2 linked regions of the Paracoccus pantotrophus genome follow. The protein of the gene in region 2 interacts with the protein of the main gene of each other region in a pairwise test. Links are inferred from orthologs where the notes say so. Each region holds a gene or a part of one and is shown on either strand. Other genes may lie near its edges.

Evidence for each region.
Region 1: the proteins of ESD82_RS02925 (region 2) and ESD82_RS11400 interact in binary tests that used the Escherichia coli proteins (3 or more experiments, as listed by UniProt). The link is inferred for Paracoccus pantotrophus from one-to-one orthologs.

The regions. Positions count from the first base shown.
Region 1 is NZ_CP044426.1:203,761-206,920, forward strand. The notes cover bases 120-2,967. They hold ESD82_RS11400 (sulfurtransferase TusA family protein), read right to left. Parts: upstream 1,744-2,967; coding sequence 1,495-1,743; downstream 120-1,494. Other genes in these bases: ESD82_RS11390 (crotonase/enoyl-CoA hydratase family protein), read right to left, coding at 120-562; ESD82_RS11395 (AEC family transporter), read right to left, coding at 566-1,495; ESD82_RS11405 (DUF2478 domain-containing protein), read right to left, coding at 1,740-2,255; cobA (uroporphyrinogen-III C-methyltransferase), read right to left, coding at 2,341-2,967. In the rest of the region: more of ESD82_RS11390, read right to left, coding at 1-119; more of cobA, read right to left, coding at 2,968-3,075. UniProt on the Escherichia coli protein: Sulfur carrier protein involved in sulfur trafficking in the cell. Part of a sulfur-relay system required for 2-thiolation during synthesis of 2-thiouridine of the modified wobble base 5-methylaminomethyl-2-thiouridine (mnm(5)s(2)U) in tRNA.
Region 2 is NZ_CP044423.1:615,228-618,539, reverse strand. The notes cover bases 313-3,312. They hold ESD82_RS02925 (cysteine desulfurase family protein), read right to left. Parts: upstream 2,347-3,312; coding sequence 1,279-2,346; downstream 313-1,278. Other genes in these bases: coaBC (bifunctional phosphopantothenoylcysteine decarboxylase/phosphopantothenate--cysteine ligase CoaBC), read right to left, coding at 2,343-3,312; sufB (Fe-S cluster assembly protein SufB), read right to left, coding at 313-1,277. In the rest of the region: more of sufB, read right to left, coding at 1-312. UniProt on the Escherichia coli protein: Master enzyme that delivers sulfur to a number of partners involved in Fe-S cluster assembly, tRNA modification or cofactor biosynthesis. Catalyzes the removal of elemental sulfur from cysteine to produce alanine.

The sequences.
Region 1 (3,160 bases), on a different replicon or contig from region 2:
ATTGCGCCAGCCCGACCTGCACTGCCTCGTCCCCGGAATAGAGCCGGCCGGTCAGCATCATGTCCACCATGCGCGCCTGGCCGATCAGCCGCGGCACGCGGATGGTGGCACCGCCGCCGGTGAACAGCCCGCGCTGGCCCTCGGGCAGGCCGAAATAGGTGGTCTCGTCCATGACCCGGATATGGACCGAGGAGGCCAACTCCAGCCCGCCGCCCACGACCGCGCCCTTCAGCGCCGCGATGACCGGCACGCCGCCGTATTCGATCTTGTTGAAGGCTTCGTGCCAGCGCAGGCAGATGCGCATGAACTCGGCCGGGCTGCGCTCTTCGCGCCCGTGCTCGACCAGGTCCAGCCCGGCGCAGAAATGCGGCCCCTCGGCGCGCAGCACCACGGCGCGGGCGCCCGAGGCGGGCAGGGCGGAAAAGACCTCGACCAGTTCCTCGATGGTCTCGGCGTTCAGCGCGTTGCGCTTGGCGGCGCGGTTCAGGGTGACGGTGGCGATGCCGTCTTCGTCCATCCGGAACAGCAGGTTGTCGAGCGTCAGGGCCGAGATGTCGCGCATGGTCTAGCCTTTCGTGATCCAGTGAATGACGACGGGAACCGTGGCGATGCTGGCCGCGGTCGAGATCAGGATGGCCGCCGAGACGCGCTGCACGGCGGTGCCGAAATATTGCGCAAGGATATAGACATTGCCGGCGACCGGCAGGCTGGCGGCGGCGATCATCACCCCCGCCGCATAGGGCTCGACCCCGAAGACCGCCAGCGCGGCGATGCCCACGGCCAGCGGATGCAGCACCAGCTTGGCGAAGCTGAGCCAGAGTGCCGGGCCCATGCGCTCGGCCGCGCGGCCGGCGAGGCTGGCACCGATGGCGAAGAGTGCCCCCGGCGTGGCCGAGGCGCCCAAGAGCGCCAGGAACTCGTCCAGCGGTCCCGGCATCGGCAGCTGCAGCCCGGCCCAGGCCAAGCCGGCCAGCATCGAGACGATCATCGGGTTCGAGACGATGCCGCGCAGCAAGGGCACCAGCGTCGAAAGCCGCACCCGCCCCTGCCTTGCCGCGGTGACGATCAGGGTGATGAGGGTCGAGAACACCACCATGTCGATGGTCAGCACCATCAGCACCGGGCCGATGGCACGCTCGCCCAGCAGCACGACCAGCATCGGCACGCCCAGAAAGCCGGTATTGCCGGTCATCGCGGTATGCGCCTCCATCGCCGCGGCGGCGAGCGGCTGGCGGCGCCAGCGCGCCACCGCAAATCCCAGCGCCCAAAGCGCGGCAGACCCCGACAGATAGGCCAGGACGAAGGCCGGGTCGAAAAGGCTGGCCACGTCCAGCGTCGCGGCAAAGCGGAACAGCATGGCCGAAAGCGCGAAGTAGAAGACGAATTTCGTCAGCCAGCCGGTCGCCTCGGGCGGGAAGAAGCGCGTGCGCCCGGCCAGCCAGCCCGTGCCGATAACGAGAAAGAACGGCAGGGTCTTCAGGAAGATCGCCAGCATCAGTCCGCGGCGATCGCGCAGGCGGGGCCGCGCTCGACGGTATATTCGGTCTCGCCCGGCGCCACCTCGCGGCTGCCGATCAGCCGGTGGCCGGATTCGGCGCAGAAATGCGGCACGTCGATCACGGCGGCGGGGTCGGTGGCCAGCAGCGTGACCCGCGCGCCCCGGGGCAGCGCCATCAGCCGCTTGCGCAGCCGCAGCACCGGCAGGGGGCACAACAGGCCGCGCGCGTCGATCTGCACGGTCATGCGGCGGAATCCGCCAGGCGGGCGCGGCACCAGTCGTCGATCTGTTCCGGCCGCAACTCTTCGGCCAGGTCGCCGGCAAAGTCGCGAAAGCCCGGCAGTTGTTCGTCGGGCACATGCACCAGCACCGGGATGCCGGCAGCCAGCGCGCGGGCGATGGTGTCGCGAAAGCCGCGGCCGAAGCATTCCTGCTTGCCGAACTTGTTGACGATCAGCAATTCGGCGCCGCGGTCCAGCACCGTTTCCGTGCGGGCGACGGCCTGGGCCAGCGCGCCGGTATCCAGCCGGCAGGCCTGCGAGCCCGCGCCCAGCGACTGGGTGATGCGCACCAGCGGGCCGGCGTCGCCCAGGATGCGCAGGTCCATGTCGCATTCGCAGCCGGGGCTGATCTCGGTATTGATCTGCACCGCGCCGGCCAGCCGCAGCCCGGCGGCGGCCAGCCGCTCGGCCGTGGCGGTCAGCAGCCGGTCGCCGGCGCCCGGCGTCTGGTCCTGGATGGTGACGAAACCCAGCATGACGATCCCTCTTTCGGCGGCCAGAATAGCTTTTGGCGGCGCGGGTGCAATATTGGGTATTTGAAGAACGAAGAAGCGGCCGGGTTCAGTTCCCCTCGGCCAGCGGGCCGTAGAGGATCAGCGCCGGATGCGGGCTGGGGCCTTCGCTGGCCAGCTGCCTGGCCAGGGCGGCGACGGTGGTGCGGATCAGGCGCTGATGCGGATGGCCCACCGCCTCGGCCAGCAGGGCGGGGGTGTCGGGGGGCAGGCCGTTTTCGACCAGCAGCGCCGCCATGCGCGGGAAGGTGCGCTGGCCCATGAAGACCACGGTGGTGGCGCGCGGATCGGCCAGGGCGGCCCAGTTCTGGTCCTCGGGCAGGCCGCCGGTCACGTCGGCGCCGGTGACGAATTGCAGCCGGCGCGCGGTCTGGCGTCGGGTCAGCGGCAGGCCGGCGACGGCGGCCGCGGCCATGGCCGAGGGCACGCCCGGCACGATCTGGAACGGGATGCCGTGGCTGCGCAGCGCCGCCAGTTCCTCTTCCAGCCGGCCGAATATGCCCGAATCGCCGGATTTCAGCCGCACCACATGCTTGCCCGCCTGCGCATGTTCGATCAGCAGGGCGTTGACATGTTCCTGTTTGGCCGAGGGCCGGCCGGCGCGTTTGCCGACCGAAATGCGCACGGCCTGCGGGCCGGCCTGGTCCAGCACCGGGCCCGAGGCGAGGTCGTCGTAAAGCACCACATCCGCCTGGGCCAACAGCCGTGCGGCGCGCAGGGTCAGGAGTTCGGGGTCGCCCGGACCCGAGGAGACGAAACTGACAAGGCCGATCTGTTCACGCATGATTCCGCGATGCGGCAAAATCCGCGCCAAGGCAAGGGGCTGCTTGCCGCCCGCCCCGCCATTTGCCATAGAAGGCGCGACCGCG
Region 2 (3,312 bases):
TTGTCGCCGATCAGCAGGCTGTCGCATTGCGTGTAGTTGCGGCTGTTCTTGGCGCGCGGATGCATCGACACCAGACCGCGATAGGTATTCTGCGCCTGCCCGGCAGAAATTCCTTTGGAAACAATGCGTGAGCGGGTGTTCTTGCCAAGATGGATCATCTTGGTCCCGGTATCCGCCTGCTGGTGGTTGTTGGCGATGGCGATGGAATAGAACTCGCCCTGGCTTTCGTCGCCGCGCAGGATGCAGGACGGGTATTTCCAGGTGATGGCCGAGCCGGTCTCGACCTGGGTCCACATCACCTTGGCCCGCGCCTCGCGGCAATCGGCGCGCTTGGTGACGAAATTGTAGATGCCGCCCTTGCCTTCCTCGTCGCCGGGGAACCAGTTCTGCACGGTCGAATACTTGACCTCGGCATCCTCCAGCACGACGATCTCGACCACCGCCGCATGCAGCTGCGCCACGTCGCGCTTGGGCGCGGTGCAGCCCTCCAGGTAGCTGACGTAGGAACCCTTGTCGGCGATGATCAGCGTGCGCTCGAACTGGCCGGTATTCTCGGCATTGATGCGGAAATAGGTGGACAGTTCCATCGGGCAGCGCACCCCCGGCGGCACATAGACGAAGCTGCCGTCCGAGAAGACCGCCGAGTTCAGCGTGGCGAAGAAATTGTCCGATTGCGGCACCACCGAGCCCAGGTATTTCCGCACCAGCTCGGGATGCTCGCGGATCGCCTCGCTGATCGAGCAGAAGATCACCCCGGCCTTGGCCAGCTCGTCCTTGAAGGTGGTGCCGACGCTGACGCTGTCGAAGACCGCATCGACCGCGACCTTGCGGCCTTCGGCCGGCGCGCCCTCGGCGCCCTCGACGCCGGCCAGGATCATCTGCTCCTTCAGCGGGATGCCCAGCTTTTCATAGGTGGCCAGCAGCTTGGGATCGACCTCGTCCAGCGACTTGGGCTTTTCGGCCATGCTTTTCGGGCGGGCGTAGTAATACTGGTCCTGATAGTCGATCACGGGATAGTTCAGCATCGCCCATTTCGGCTCGGTCATGGTCTGCCAGCGGCGGAAGGCCTGCAGCCGCCACTCGGTCATCCATTCCGGTTCCTCGTTCTTCTTCGAGATCAGCCGGACGATGTCCTCGTTTATGCCCTTGGGGGCATATTCCATCTCGATCTCGGTATCCCAGCCGTATTTGTACGACCCCATGCTCTGGACGGTCTCGACGGTCTCGCGGTCTACGCCCTCGCGGATTTCGATTGCCTCGCCGATCTCTACAGTCATCTCAAACCTTTCCTGCGGTCGCCCGCCCATCATTCCTTTGCCGCCAGCGGCCATGCGCCGCAAGCCAGGCATCCGCAAAACGCATCACGTCCCGAGGCTCCGTCGCCGGGCCGATCGAGACGCGGATCGCATCGCCCGCCCATTCCTCCGCGATACCCATGGCCGTCAGAACCGAACTTGGCCGGACCTTGCCCGAAGAACAGGCCGAGCCTGCCGAGACGGCAAATCCGGCCAGGTCCATCTGCATCACCTGCGTCTCTCCGCGCCATCCCGGCGTCAGGATCGACAATGTATTGGGCAGGCGGCGGGCCTCGCGCCCCGGAAATGTAACCATTTCTGTCTGGGATTCCAGTGTAGCCATCAGGGAATCGCGCAGTTGCGACACTTTTTCCCCGATTCCTTGATCCAGATCATTCTGCGCCGCTTTTGCGGCCGCCGCAAAGCCCATGATGCCGATCAGATTCTCGGTCCCGGCGCGGCGGCCCTGTTCCTGCCCGCCGCCCTTGATGCGCGCCTCGACCTCGGTGCCGCGCCGGACCACCAGCGCGCCGATGCCGCGCGGACCGCCCAGCTTGTGGGCGCTGACGAAGCCGGCCTCGATTCCCAGCCAGTTGAAGGCGAAGGGGATCTTGCCGAAGGCCTGGGTCAGGTCGCTGACCGCCAGGCCCTGCGGCAGATCCTGGATCACGCCGGTCTCGGCATTGGCCAGTTGCAGCGTTGCGCGGCCCGGATCGGGAACCGAGACCCGCCCCGCCGGATCCGTTTGCAGCGCGGCCTCGCACCAGGCCAGCACGGCGGCATGCTCGACCGGCGAACAGGCCAGGCCCCGCCCCTGGAGCGCCAGCGCCGCCGCCTCGGTCGCGCCCGAGGTGAAGATCACGTCTGTCCCCTCGGCGCCAAGCGCCACGGCAATCTCCTCGCGCGCGCGCTCCAGCGCGGATTTCGCCGCCCGCCCCTCGGCATGGACCGAGGAGGGGTTGCCGACGATCTCGGTCGCCGCCAGCATCGCCTCGCGCGCCTCTGGGCGCAGCGGCGCGGTCGCGTTCCAGTCCAGATAGACCCGGCTCATGCGCGATCCTCCACCCGGCCCTCGCCGCCGTTCAGCGCCTCGGCGATGCGGCCGGCCAGCCGTCGCGCCACCTCGTCCTTGGTCAGCCGCGGCCAGCTTTCCGCCCCTTCCTCGGAAATCAGCGTGACCGCATTCTCGGTCCCGCCCATGATCCCGGTTTCGGGGTTCACGTCATTGGCGACGATCCAGTCGCAGCCCTTGCGCTTGCGCTTGCGGGCGGCATTGTCCAGCACGTCGTCGGTTTCGGCGGCAAAGCCCACCACCAGCGCCGGCCGGCCATGCTCCAGCCGGCTGATCCAGGCCAGAATATCCGGGTTCTCGGCGAATTGCAGTTGCGGCAGCTTGCCCGAGCCGTCCTTCTTGATCTTGCCCGGCCGGGCATTGGCGACATGCCAATCGGCGACGGCCGCGGCCATGACCGCGGCATCGGCCGGCAGGGCGGCCTCGACCGCCTCGCGCATCTCGCGCGCGGTCTGGACGGCGATCACCTCAACGCCCTGGGGCGGCGGCACCTCGGCCGGGCCGGTGACGAAGCTGACCCGCGCGCCCAGGTCGCGCAAGGCCGCGGCGATGGCCGCGCCCTGCGCCCCGCTGGAGCGGTTGGCGATATAGCGCACCGGGTCGATGGGCTCATGCGTGGGGCCCGAGGTCACGACCACATGCCGCCCCGCCAGCACGCGGGCAGGCAGCGAGACCACCGCCTCGGGCGGCAGGCGCAGCGGCCGGTCGCGCCCCAGCGCCGCACGGATCGCCTCCAGGATCGCCTCGGGCTCGGCCATGCGGCCAGGGCCGTATTCGCCGCAGGCCATGTCGCCCTCGTCCGGGCCGATGAAACGGATGCCGTCGTTTTCCAGCGTCTCCAGGTTGCGTTGCATCGCCGGGTGCTGCCACATGCGCACGTTCATCGCCGGCGCCGCCAGCACCGGCTTGTCGGTGGCCAAGAGCAGGGTCGAGGCCAGGTCGTCC